One region of the Rahnella sp. PD4 genome, then DNA from elsewhere that is predicted to be linked to it. Evidence: predicted binding sites of a transcription regulator. Region 1 holds the regulator's gene; each other region holds the start of a gene.
What was found. Region 1 encodes LexA, which represses DNA repair genes until DNA is damaged. Its sites were predicted from a motif close to TNCTGTATGTACATACAGNA; they were not measured.

Region 1 (3,339 bases):
GGTTCCGTCAATTTCCAGCGGAATAAGGGGATCAGGCAGATTCTGTGCCAGACATTGCGCACGCAACGTCAGCAAATCGGCTTTGGAATTATAGGGCAATACATACAAAATCGGCCGCGTCGGGTCTAAATGCAACTCGGTAACCGGATCTGAAGGTATGACCTTGCTCTTTACCAGCAATGAGAGCGGTAAATTCAATAATGTGTAATAAAGTCTACGCCAACCTGACATAAAAACGTGAAGCCTCTTGTTAGCCATTTCGCCGCAAGGATACCAGAAAGCTCAGATGAGATCTGTGGTGATGCAATACCCTTCTTATTTCAAGCCGCAGGGGTGTTGGCTTAAGACGTTCACCCGAATCACTTACTCATGTAAGCTCATCAGGATTCACTTCTTTACCGCCTTTCTGCACCCCGACTATTTGGGGTATAAAGTGCGGCAAATTCTCTAAGGATCAGTAAAAGAAATGGCTAACCAAGTCACTGGATTTACCCGAATTTATAAAGCAGCTGGCTATTCCTGGAAAGGGCTGAAAGCGGCATGGCAAAATGAAGCGGCCTTTCGCCAGGAAGCCAGCGTCGCTATTCCGTTAATTTTGTTATCTTTTTGGTTTGATGTCAGCCCCGTAGAACGCATTCTGCTGGTGGGATCCGTTGTTTTGGTCTGTGTCACTGAACTGCTCAACAGCGCGGTAGAATGCGCGATAGACCGTATCGGATCTGAGTTTCACGTACTTTCAGGTCGTGCAAAAGATATCGGCTCGGCTGCCGTACTTCTGACCATCATATTGGCGTTTTTTGTCTGGGTCAGCATCTTTTGGCCACGATGGTTCTGATTTGGAATCTGCATTCCAGGAATCAACGTTATGCCCTGTTTTTATTCAATCTTAGGTTTTCATTGATCGTTTAGCTGTATATACTCACAGCAAGACTGTATAAACAACCAGGGGGCGGAATGAAAGCTTTAACGACCAGACAACAAGAGGTCTACGACCTTATTCGCGATCATATCTCCACCACCGGTATGCCACCCACCCGCGCAGAGATTGCATCACGTCTGGGGTTCCGTTCCCCCAATGCGGCGGAAGAGCATCTCAAAGCGCTGGCGCGTAAGGGTGTTATTGAGATTGTTTCCGGCGCATCACGTGGCATTCGTTTGCTGATGGAAGAAGAAGAGGGTTTACCGCTGATCGGCCGGGTTGCTGCCGGTGAGCCGTTGCTGGCCCAGCAACATATTGAAGGACACTATCAGGTCGATCCGGCCATGTTTAAGCCGAGTGCCGATTTCCTGCTGCGTGTCAGCGGTATGTCGATGCGTGATATCGGTATTCTTGATGGCGATCTGCTGGCTGTACATAAAACGCAAGACGTGCGTAATGGACAGGTTGTTGTGGCCCGTATAGACGATGAAGTCACCGTGAAACGTCTGAAAAAACAGGGCAGTGTGGTGCAGTTATTGCCTGAAAACAGCGATTTCCAGCCGATCGTAGTTGATTTACGTGAGCAGAATTTCAGCATTGAAGGGCTAGCCGTAGGCGTCATCCGCAACGGTGACTGGATCTGACCTTCGTATTTCGGGCTGCAGATGCGTTGGCTGCGTGCGTTCACCCGAATCACTGACTCCTGTCAGCTCATCGGGATTTTTTTACTTGCCGCCTTCCTGCAACTCGAATGACTCGGTCAGATATTACTGGGTCAAATTCTTGATCCCAATGGTCATATTGTTGATTTGCGGGTTCGTTAGCCGCCTCTGACATACCGCTAAGCTTTAACGTTTCATCTCGTCGCCCCTTCCGGGGCGATGTCACTTACAGGCATAACCTGAACCTCCGGCATGAGATTCTCTATGCAACATCATTCCCTGCGACAAACACTCAAAAACACCTTTTTAAGCCCCCCCGATAAGGCGCTCTGGAGGCTGGCATTGCCGATGATTTTTTCAAATATCACGGTGCCTCTTCTCGGGCTTGTGGATACGGCGGTGATCGGTCATCTCGACAGCCCGGATTATCTCGGCGGAGTGGCTGTGGGTTCGATGATCACGACTTTCCTCTTTATGCTCTTACTTTTTTTACGGATGAGTACCACCGGCATGACCGCTCAGGCGCTGGGCGCGAATGATAACCGGTTGCTGGCGCGCGCTTTCGTACAACCCTTTCTGCTGGCCGTATTGTCTGGTCTCACCATAGTGTTGTTCCGGCACCCCCTGATGGAACAGGCGTTTCATATCGTCGGGGGCAGCCAACCGGTGCTTGAACAGGCGAGGCTGTTTATCGAAATTCGCTGGTTCAGTGCCCCGGCTTCACTGGCGAATCTGGTGATCCTTGGCTGGCTGTTGGGCATTCAGTATGTTCGCGGGCCGGTGATTTTGCTGATTGCCGGGAATCTGCTGAATATCATTCTGGATCTGTGGCTGGTGATGGGGCTGGGCTGGAATGTGCGTGGTGCTGCCATGGCGACGGCAAGTTCCGAGTATTTCACGCTATTTATCGGGCTGTACTTTGTCTGGCGGGTAATGAAGCAACGGGGTATAACCGGCGCACAAATCACCTCGGCCTGGCGTGGTAACCTGCGCCGTCTGCTGGGGCTTAACCGCGACATTATGTTGCGTTCACTTCTGCTTCAGCTTTGCTTTGCCTCACTGACCGTTCTCGGCGCACGGCTTGGCAGCCACATCGTGGCGGTGAATGCGGTGCTGATGAACCTGCTGACCTTCACCGCTTTTGCGCTGGACGGTTTTGCCTATGCTATCGAAGCGCATTCCGGTGAAGCATTCGGTGCCCGGAATCGCCAGAAATTGCTGGATGTCTGGCATGCCGCGTGCCGTCAGGCCGGGCTGGTTGCCCTGATTTTTGCCCTGATTTATGCGCTTGCAGGCGGGGCGATCATTGATGCGCTGACGTCATTACCTGAGTTACGCGAACTGGCGGACCATTATCTGGGCTGGCAAATCATCCTGCCGCTGGTAGCTGTCTGGTGTTATTTACTGGATGGCATGTTTATCGGTGCCACGCGCGGGCGGGATATGCGTAACAGTATGGTCGTGGCGGCGATAGGATACGGGCTGACGCTTTCCAGCTTACCGCTGTTGGGCAACCATGCCTTGTGGCTGGCATTGACGGTTTTCCTGGGGATGCGGGGATTATCCCTTGGCTGGATTTGGCGCCGTTACTGGCGGCACGACACCTGGTTTTCGCTTCATGCGGACTGATTTGTATGCTTTTCAAAGGAATAAACCCCGTCCTGGCGTTATTTCCTGCTTTGGATTAATCCTAATAACGGGTTTTATCTCTGTTTCAGGAGGATTAATCGAGATTCTCTACTAACCTTTGAAGTGTTA
Region 2 (3,339 bases), on a different contig from region 1:
CCTACGCCATTTCGCCCGATCAGGCAGGTACATTGACCGCGGTACAGTTCGAGATTGATATCCCACAGAATATGTTTTTGCCCATAATACTGATTAACTGATTTTACACTTAACATCAGATCTCCCTCCCGCACGGAGCCTTCCGCTGAACTTCACTTTGACGGCCACTGTCATATTTCTGACATTTATGTTCCGCTATTGATGCCCCTGACAGAATTTAATCCCGTTTGTTGACGGACAATCTGACAGCATCAATGACAGATAAATATCCCTTAACCAGTCATAAATGGGGCTAAGAGAGGTTTCCCTACGTTAAAAATGATTCTGTACCCCAGAAAACAGGGAGATCTTCATTTTTTACGCCGGGGTGAAAAAAGCAGTTCTGGCTGCCTTAACCTTTTCATGCACAGACGTTGCAACTCTCAGGCCAAGTTTGTAAAAACGGCAGGGAAAAGGGGCGTTGCATGGGTGTTACCAGCCAGGCCCCTTACAATTTAGGATTATTCATTAGCGTTTCTGAGGTTTTGAGTTTTCCCCCGCAGGGTGCGGCATCAAGGGAACTGCACTTTGCCAGTGCTGCCCTTACTGCTTTTGGTGCAACCTCATGGACAAACATGAGCAAAAAATCCTGTCGGGATGCACTTTTGGTTTTTGCAAGAAACATCAGCCTGACTCTCTAGGCAAAATAGGCATAAATAAGGAGATAAAAAAGATAAAAAATAACTAAAAAAGACCTCTCAGACCGGCAGGAGGCAAAATCCTGTTTTTTACCAACTCCCGCAGCGCGGGGCGTGCTGAGACTTATCCACTATTCCTGTGGATAACCTTGTGTATGAGAGTAAGAAAAGTTGCTACAGACGAGTCAGCATGCGGGTTCCGCTCAGTTTGCCCGTATTCGCAGCTTTTTAGTGATAATCTTTTTAATCAATGAGTTACCTAAAAGCAATACAGTCGTAATTCGTTCGTCATAGTTGTGTCAATCTTCGTCAGCCTGTGGTCAGAAAGCGGAAGGGGAAAGAATTTTGGGAAAAAATGTCACCTGATGGTGAGAGATCTCATCTTTCATATCCTAAAAAAGTGCAGCAGCGCCAGCAGGTTAAACGCAAACATTCTTTATCGGTTGGAAGCTGGTTTTATATACAGTATTATAGCGAAGGTAAAATCAGGGCTGGCAAAAATCGCGAAGTCTTTCATACTATTTTTCCGCAAACTGTTCACCCGTACAGCGCGCACGGCCCTATGCGTTCCCATTTCAGTCAGGTAGCCCGTCATGAGTAAAGTGTTCAAACTACATTCCGAATTTAAACCGTCCGGCGATCAGCCAGAGGCGATACGCCGTCTGGAAGAAGGGCTGGAGAACGGGCTGGCGCACCAGACATTGCTCGGGGTCACCGGTTCGGGCAAAACCTTTACCGTGGCGAATGTGATTGCGGATCTGAACCGTCCGACGATGGTACTGGCCCCCAACAAAACGCTGGCCGCGCAGTTATACGGTGAGATGAAAGAATTCTTCCCGGAAAACGCCGTCGAATATTTCGTCTCTTACTATGACTATTATCAGCCAGAGGCGTATGTCCCAAGTTCAGATACTTTTATCGAAAAAGACGCCTCGGTGAACGAACACATCGAGCAGATGCGCCTTTCTGCCACCAAAGCTCTGCTCGAACGACGTGATGTCATTGTGGTGGCTTCTGTTTCAGCGATATACGGTCTGGGCGATCCGGATTTGTACCTGAAAATGATGCTTCATCTGACCAAAGGGATGATTATCGATCAGCGTTCGATCCTGCGTCGTCTGGCAGAGCTGCAATATGCACGCAACGATCAGGCTTTCCAGCGCAGTACTTTCCGCGTGCGTGGCGAAGTGATTGATGTGTTCCCGGCTGAATCGGATGATCTGGCGTTGCGCATTGAGCTGTTTGATCAGGAAGTTGAACGTCTTTCGCTGTTTGATCCGCTGACCGGCCAGGTGCAACATGAAGTGCCGCGTTTTACCATTTACCCTAAAACGCACTACGTAACGCCGCGCGAACGTATTGTACAGGCGATGGAAGAAATCAAGGTCGAACTGGCGGATCGCCGCAAGGTGCTGCTTGCCAATAACAAACTGCTGGAAGAGCAACGTATCAGCCAGCGTACGCAGTTTGATCTCGAAATGATGAATGAGTTGGGTTATTGCTCCGGTATTGAAAACTACTCACGTTATCTGTCCGGCCGCGGGCCGGGCGAGCCGCCACCGACGTTGTTTGATTATCTTCCGGCTGACGGCCTGCTGATTGTCGATGAATCGCACGTCACCATTCCGCAAATCGGCGGTATGTACAAAGGCGACCGCTCTCGTAAAGAAACGCTGGTGGAATATGGTTTCCGTCTGCCTTCCGCGCTGGATAACCGCCCGATGCGTTTTGAGGAATTCGAAGCGCTGGCACCCCAAAGTATTTATGTCTCAGCCACGCCGGGGAAATACGAGCTGGAGAAGTCCGGTGACGATGTGGTCGATCAGGTGGTGCGTCCGACCGGTCTGCTGGATCCGATCATTGAAGTACGGCCGGTGACCACACAGGTGGATGACCTGTTATCGGAGATCCGTAAACGTGTCGCGATTAACGAGCGTGTGCTGGTCACCACGCTGACCAAACGTATGGCCGAGGATTTGACGGAGTATCTGGAAGAACACGGCGAGAAGGTGCGTTACCTGCACTCTGACATCGATACCGTTGAGCGTGTGGAAATTATCCGCGATTTGCGTCTGGGGGAATTTGACGTGCTGGTGGGGATCAACTTGCTGCGCGAAGGGCTGGATATGCCGGAAGTGTCGCTGGTGGCCATTCTGGATGCGGATAAAGAAGGCTTCCTGCGTTCTGAACGTTCACTCATCCAGACCATCGGCCGTGCAGCGCGTAACCTCAACGGTAAAGCGATTCTCTACGGTGATAAAATTACCCACTCGATGGCCCGTGCCATTGAAGAAACCGAACGTCGTCGCGCCAAACAGGAAGCGTATAACCTCGAAAACGGCATCACGCCGATGGGGCTGAATAAGAAGATCTCCGACATCCTGCAACTCGGTCAACCGAAGACCAAAAAGAACAAAGACAAACGCGATGCCGAAGCGGCGCAGACCTTCAAATCGCTTACGCCAAAAGCGCTGGAGCAGCGCATTAAAGAGCTGGAAAGCAAAATGTATGCGCACGCGCAAAATCTGGAGTTCGAAGAAGCGGCTAACACCCGTGACGAGCTGCATGCATTGCGCGAGCAGTTTATTGCGATTTCGTAAAGCGGTCCCCAAATAAGTCGGGTGATTGAACGCAGCCAACCCACAGGCAATGTGAAGTATGT
Region 3 (3,339 bases), on a different contig from region 1:
CCGTTCGGCATACTGGCAGACGGCCTGACGCATCGCCTCATAGGTTATGATCCTCTCGCCGAAAGAGCGGCTGCAGATAATTTGCTGTTTTGCAGGCGGGGCTTCCTCCAGGCTGATACAGCTTTCGCCGTTCAGTTCCCGACATATCCTTTCCAGGACAACGCTAAAGTTCTTCCTGATAAAAGTGGGATTTGCGCGAGCGAGCTGCAGGGCAGTGTGAATACCCATCAGGTTTAGCTTTTTTGAAATCCGACTTCCGCAGCCCCAGACTTCCTGAACGGGCATCAGCGATAACAATTTTTCAGTCCGCCGGGGATTACCCGGCGTAAGAGCCAGTACACCCTTAAATTGTGGCCATTCCTTCGAGGCCCACTGAGCGGCTTTGGCCAAAACTTTGCCGGGTCCCATCCCTACACCGATGGTCAGGCCAGTTCCCTTCAGAACGTGGGCGCGCAGCTGGTGGCCAAAGGTTTCAAAATCCATGCAGTTATCGATGCTTCTGATATCAATAAACATTTCATCGACGCTGTATTGCTCCACGCGTGGCGAAAGTTCCTCTAAATGACTCATCACCCGTTGAGAAAATGAGTGATATAAGGAATAGTTGCTGGAGAACGCGTACACCTTCTCAGGGAACGACATCTGCTGGATCTGAAACCACGGCATGCCCATTTTTATGCCTAATTTTTTGGCTGCTGCGGATCGCGCCACGCAACAACCATCATTATTACTCAATATTATCAATGGTTTACCGCGAAGCTTTGGGTTAAGAACCGCTTCGCAGCTTGCATAAAATGAATTTACGTCCGCCAGGGCAAACATCATTCACCGCCCCGGGTTTTATGCACAAAAGCCATCACGACTCCAAAAATCTGCAAGTCCTCCGGATAGATTGTCGGAAAGTTAGGGTTCATGGCCTGAAGCCCTGGGCGAGGTGTCAGTAACAGTCTCTTTACCGTGAATTCACCGTCTATCTCCGCTATCACAATGTCACCATGATGTGCCTCTTCTGCCTTATCTACGACCATCAGGTCACCGCTGTGCAAACCGATATCTGTCATCGAATTTCCAATCGCCCGGACGAAGAACGTGGAGGATTTTTTCTTTATACAGTAATCGTTCAGATCCAGTTCTGCGTCAGCGTAGTCGGCACAAGGGCTGGGAAAACCGGCGGGGCATCGTTCAATAAACAGGGGTAACGAAACCTTCACCGGATCAACGGCGGCGGGAGTGATATGTAGCATGGCAACTCCTTTTAATAATACTGTATATAATCACAGTATTATTGTTGTGAAAAATCAGACTTGCAAGCGCCGCATGGCTTCTTTTAACTAGCTCTCTGTTTTCTCAGGCGGAAATAATTCGTGGGAACATTCTTTGAACAAAAGGCATTCCACCTCAAATAAACCCTATTTTGATGATTTAATAATACTCATTATGAGTAATATTAATTGCAATTAGTCCTTTTTGGGGTATTATATTTACTCTAATTGAGTAAATATAAAGGTGTGTCATGAAAAAGATGGGTTGTGACGACGGTTCGACGAACGTAAAACTGGCCTGGCGGGACGGCGATGAAATCTGTACCTCTGTCTCGCCGAATTCGTTTAAAGCGGGGTGGAAGGTCGCCGGGATCGGCAGCAGTGAAACGTACAACTATGAAATTGACGGGCTGAAGTACTCCTTTGACAGCGTCAGCCATCAGGCGATCAATACCACCAACATCGAATACCAGTATGGCGACACCAATTTGCTGGCCGTACATCATGCACTGCTCACCAGTGGCCTGCCGCCACAGCCGGTAAGCCTGACGGTCACCTTACCTATCAGTGAGTTCTACACCAGCGACTGTCAGCATAACGAGGCCAACATACAGCGTAAAATTGACAACCTGCTGCGGCCGGTAACGCTGAACAAGCGCGAAACCTTCACCATCGCACACGTTGACGTCATGCCGGAATCGTTGCCTGCCGTGATATCGCCGCTGGAACGTGCAGGGGTAGGGGCGCTGGAAACCTCGCTGGTTATTGATCTGGGGGGAACGACGCTCGATGCCGGTGTCCTGGTGGGGCAGTTTGAAGATGTCAGTGCCATTCAGGGCAATTCTACGATCGGCGTATCGATGGTGACACAGGCCACACTCACGGCACTGCGTATGGCCAACAGCGACACCAGCGCCTTTGTGGCCGATCAACTGATACAGCGACGGCATGACCGCGAGTTTGCCGCCACAGTTGTCAACGATGAGTCAAAAGTGGACTATGTGCTGGACATGATAAGTTCGTCCATCGAGCGACTCGGGGAACGGGTGGTCAATGAGTTGTCGGCGTACCGCCAGGTGAACCGGGTTTGGCTGGTGGGTGGCGGGGCGTCGCTGATTGAGGCTGCCGTGCGCCGTGCCTGGAAACTGGCCCCCGACCGTATTGTGGTGGTCAATGAACCCCAGACGGCGCTGGTTCGCGAACTTGTTTTACTTTAATTCCAAGGAGCGCTATCCGTGACCGACAAACGTAAGAAACTGACCGTCTATTTGCACCCTGAAGACGACAGTCAGGATGCCAGGGCGATGGAGATTATCGAGTCAGTTCCCCTGCGCACCCGTGGTGATTTTTTCCGGGCGGCGATCGTCGGCGGAAGCGCGTTATACCAGCTGGATAAGCGTCTGCCTTATCTGTTGTCCATGCTGTTCGATGGCCAGCTGACCGCCGACCAGCTGGTGGGTATTATTCAGCAAACGACGGGATGGCAGCCCACGACGGCCAGCATTCAGGACGTCATTGCCGCCTGCGCTGGCCAGGTATCTGCCCCCTCAGTGCTCCCGGAACCCACCGGCAGTACGGAAGGGGAAGGGCAGGCCCGGACTAATTTCAAACGCATGCTGAAAAAAGACTGAAGCCCTCCGGCGTGCCGGAAGATTTGTGGAGAGAACCATGTCATTGATGCTGTTATGCAAAGGGATAATCGGACTGGAGACGCTGACGGGCAGGGCGCGCAAAAGCGCGGCGGAGTGGTGTTTTCTCCTCAGCTGCCTGTTTATTGTGCCGCTGCTGATATTTGACGGATTCAGTGTGCCGGTGAAGATACTCCTGCAGCTGTGCTGGGCGATCGTGGTGGTACGCGCGGCCTTTCTGGCCTCTGAAACTTGGAAGAAAAACCGTAAGTAAAACCGTAAGTAAAACCGATCATCGTTTTCCGCCGGCCCGCGTGCCGGTTTTTTTATGGCTACATCAGGCCGGGAGTGTGCGGTTTTCACCTCAGCTGCAGACGATATGACGCTTCCTCGTCGCGGCTGTTCGTTCCTCGCGGTGCTGCGGTACGCCTCAGCCGAGTCTGCGGCGA
Region 4 (3,339 bases), on a different contig from region 1:
ATCACCGGCCCGCATTCGCCGGATGAACAGGTTGAAATCGCCAGCGTCGGGCTGTACTGGCAACTGCTGACAGCCCTGCTGAAAGCAATTCCTGAAAAGAAATGATATTTTGGCTCCCTCCCCTGTGAACTGAACCCCGAATGTTGGACTTTTTAAACCTTCATTCGGAGTTCAGTTCATCACAGGGGGAGGAGCTCAAATCCAAAAGAAGCTGCCGCTCTATCTGCGGATCCTGCAACGTCACGTGTAATCCCACCAGCCTGACGCCCCGTCCGCCACGCCGTTTCTCCCATGCCTCCCGCGCCACTTTCAGTAAATCTTCTTTATTGAGCACCGGCCAGACGTGTTCCTGCGTGGTCTGCTGAAAATCATGGAATTTGAGTTTTACCCCCTGACGGGCGATGCGCAGATCCGGACTGACACGGCTCAGGCGTATGTGCAGTTCCGGATATAAACGTTCGATCAGTGCCACGCATTCTTCCCAGCTGTGAATATCTTCTGCCAGCGTGCGTTCCACACCGACCGATTTGCGCAACCGCTCGGGGGATATTTCACGTTCATCAATACCCTGGCAGCGCTCCCACAGTACCCGGCCAAACTTGCCAAATCGTTTGAGCAGTGTCGCCAGATCATAGCGCTGTACATCGCCGCAGGTGTTCAGCCCCAGCGCCTGCAAACGCTGGGCTGTGACTTTGCCGACGCCGGGGATTTTACCCAGCGGAAGATCCTGTAAAAACGCATCGACTTTATCCGGCGTGATCACAAACTGGCCGTTAGGCTTGTTCAGGTCCGAGGCGATTTTTGCCAGAAATTTTATCGGTGCAATGCCGGCAGAGGCCGTCAGCCTGATTTCATCGAAAATGGCCTGACGGATTTCTGCAGCAATAAGCGTCGCAGAGCCGTTGCATTGCGTTGCGTCGGAAACATCCAGATAAGCTTCGTCAAGTGACAGCGGTTCGATCAATGGGGTATAACGCGCAAAGATTTCACGGATGTGGTTTGAAGCTTCTTTATAAGCCTCCATTCGGCCGGGGATGACTTTCAGGTGCGGGCAAAGTTTCAGTGCCATACCGGTCGGCATCGCACTGTGCACGCCGAATTTGCGCGCAGGATAATTGGCGGTGCTGATGACGCCACGGCGGTCACGGCTGCCGCCAATGGCAATAGGAATGTCGCGCAGGGAAGGATCATCGCGCATCTCGACGGCCGCGAAAAAGCAGTCCATATCAACGTGAATGATTTTACGCATAGCCCTCCCCTGATAACTGTATAAGTATACAGTGGGATGGCGTAATTTCAAACACACAAAATCCGGGTTAATTTGGCTTAATGAATCACCAGAAATGGCATCGTAATAAATTTCCTATTTCGAAAGTCATTATTCATTATTTGGTGATTGCTAAAAATTTAATCAGTATTAATATGGCATCGTTTCAGACAGGCAGTACATAAGAAGAAAATCAGTGGCGGTCTTACAGGCAGTTCAGCTGTAGACAACATAATCAAAATTATTACCGAGCAGGACTTAGAATGATCAGAATCGCGCTGTTTCTTGCGATGCTCCTCAGTTTGCCTTTATTTACAGCAAATTACGCCGTGGCCAGCGATGCTGTCCCGGTCAACGCGACACTAAAAAAACAATTACTGGGCGCACCGGTTTATATTCAGATCTTCAAACAAGAACGTAAACTCGAATTGTATGCCCAGCTCGACGGCGAATTTCGCCTGATTGGCAGTTATGGCATCTGCGATTTTTCCGGCGGTTTGGGAAATAAACGTCGCGAAGGCGATTTTAAAAGTCCGGAAGGTTTCTACAACGTGGATATTCACCACCTGAAGCCTGACAGCCGCTTTTATCGCGCCATCAACATCGGTTTCCCGAATGCTTACGATATCTCGCAGGGTTATTCAGGTAAGTATCTGATGATTCACGGTAACTGTAAGTCTATCGGTTGCTATGCCATGACCGACGGCTATATGGACGAAATCTTTACGTACGTACAGGCGGCATTCCAGTTCGGGCAACGCAGTTTAAAGATTAGCATTTATCCGTTCAGGATGACCGATGCCAACATGAAGGCGCATAAAAACTCCAGCTACTACAGTTTCTGGAACCAGTTGCAGCCAGGATATGCGTACTTTGAAAAACACCATCAGCCACCGAATGTCGTGGTCACTGACGGTAAATATGAAGTGCTGCAACCGTTGTCCAACACCCCGCTGCCTTCACAGCTGGCGTTCGCCCCGATGAAATAATGCGAATTCACCTGGAGCAATTTTGTTCCAGGTTTCGTTCGCCGTCAGCGGTTGCGTGGCAATCACAGTGACGACATCATCCGGTGTCGTCTGCTGCTGAAAATCAATTTCCACATCCTGATCCAACAACGTTGCCTTGCCAAAAGGCGCACGCCGCGTGATCCAGTGTAAATTCGTCGAGCAATACGCCATCACAAAATTGCCATCCGACAGCAACATGTTAAACACCCCTTTCTGCCTTAGCTCATCAGCCAGAGACGCAATATAGCGAAACACCGGCGGCCAGCTTGCAGGGCGGCGCGGATAACGTTGAGTGAGTTTATGCAATAACCAGCAGAACGCGTATTCGCTGTCGGTCTGCCCCACCGGGCGCAGGGTACCGGTATCCAGCTGGCGATAGCCGCGAAGCTGACCGTTGTGTGCGTAAGTCCAGTTGCGTCCCCACAGCTCGCGGGTAAACGGATGGGTGTTTTCCAGTGCCACTTCGCCACGGTTTGCCTGGCGGATATGAGAAATCACCGCGCAGGATTTGATCGGGTATTCCTGAACAAGGCGGGCAATGGGCGAATTAAAGCTTGGCGTCGGATCTTTAAAAGTACGACAGCCATTGCCTTCATAAAAGGTGATGCCCCAGCCGTCTTTATGCGGGCCGGTTCCGCCACCGCGCTGCACTAATCCGCTGAAACTGAAACAAATATCAGTAGGAACGTTAGCGCTCATCCCGAGCAATTCGCACATCACCAGCCCCCTTTTTATTATTTTAATAATGCGCTGCACTATGGTGAAACAAAGCGGGATCTGGCGAAGAAGCGGAGTTTACACAGAGTAAATGAGCATTCTGAGCCAGATTTCAACGCCGTATTACAAACGTGCGGCGAATTATTTCGCCATTTCTTTTTCGATTAAGAGAATCAGGATATGGATCACTTTAATGTGAATTTCCTGCACGCGGTCAGCAAAACCAAAGTGCGGAACGCGGATTTCCACGTCGGCTGAACCGTCCATTTTCCCGCCGTCTTTACCGGTCAGGGTGATGACTTTCATGCCTTTGGCGCGCGCGGCTTCGATGGCTTTGATCACATT

Region 2: uvrB (excinuclease ABC subunit UvrB) is a predicted target of LexA. The motif match lies at 1,126-1,145, and genes of this name have one in related genera.
Region 3: umuD (translesion error-prone DNA polymerase V autoproteolytic subunit) is a predicted target of LexA. The motif match lies at 1,263-1,282, and genes of this name have one in related genera.
Region 4: dinB (DNA polymerase IV) is a predicted target of LexA. The motif match lies at 1,264-1,283, and genes of this name have one in related genera.

Annotation. Positions count from the first base shown of each region.
Region 1 is NZ_JBLZQF010000007.1:231,125-234,463, reverse strand. Features, by position in the region: gene plsB (glycerol-3-phosphate 1-O-acyltransferase PlsB) at 1-231, opposite strand, end outside; gene ACOZIO_RS18240 (diacylglycerol kinase) at 467-835, shown strand; gene lexA (transcriptional repressor LexA) at 955-1,563, shown strand; gene dinF (MATE family efflux transporter DinF) at 1,846-3,210, shown strand.
Region 2 is NZ_JBLZQF010000008.1:156,500-159,838, forward strand. Features, by position in the region: gene ACOZIO_RS19135 (ABC transporter ATP-binding protein) at 1-116, opposite strand, end outside; gene ACOZIO_RS19140 (hypothetical protein) at 465-680, shown strand; gene uvrB (excinuclease ABC subunit UvrB) at 1,271-3,277, shown strand.
Region 3 is NZ_JBLZQF010000014.1:85,064-88,402, forward strand. Features, by position in the region: gene umuC (translesion error-prone DNA polymerase V subunit UmuC) at 1-822, opposite strand, end outside; gene umuD (translesion error-prone DNA polymerase V autoproteolytic subunit) at 822-1,244, opposite strand; gene parM (plasmid segregation protein ParM domain-containing protein) at 1,514-2,479, shown strand; gene ACOZIO_RS23435 (plasmid partitioning/stability family protein) at 2,498-2,893, shown strand; gene ACOZIO_RS23440 (hypothetical protein) at 2,931-3,164, shown strand.
Region 4 is NZ_JBLZQF010000002.1:865,259-868,597, forward strand. Features, by position in the region: gene pepD (beta-Ala-His dipeptidase) at 1-105, shown strand, start outside; gene dinB (DNA polymerase IV) at 161-1,249, opposite strand; gene dpaA (peptidoglycan meso-diaminopimelic acid protein amidase) at 1,531-2,256, shown strand; gene ACOZIO_RS08600 (class II glutamine amidotransferase) at 2,227-2,994, opposite strand; gene lpcA (D-sedoheptulose 7-phosphate isomerase) at 3,136-3,339, opposite strand, start outside.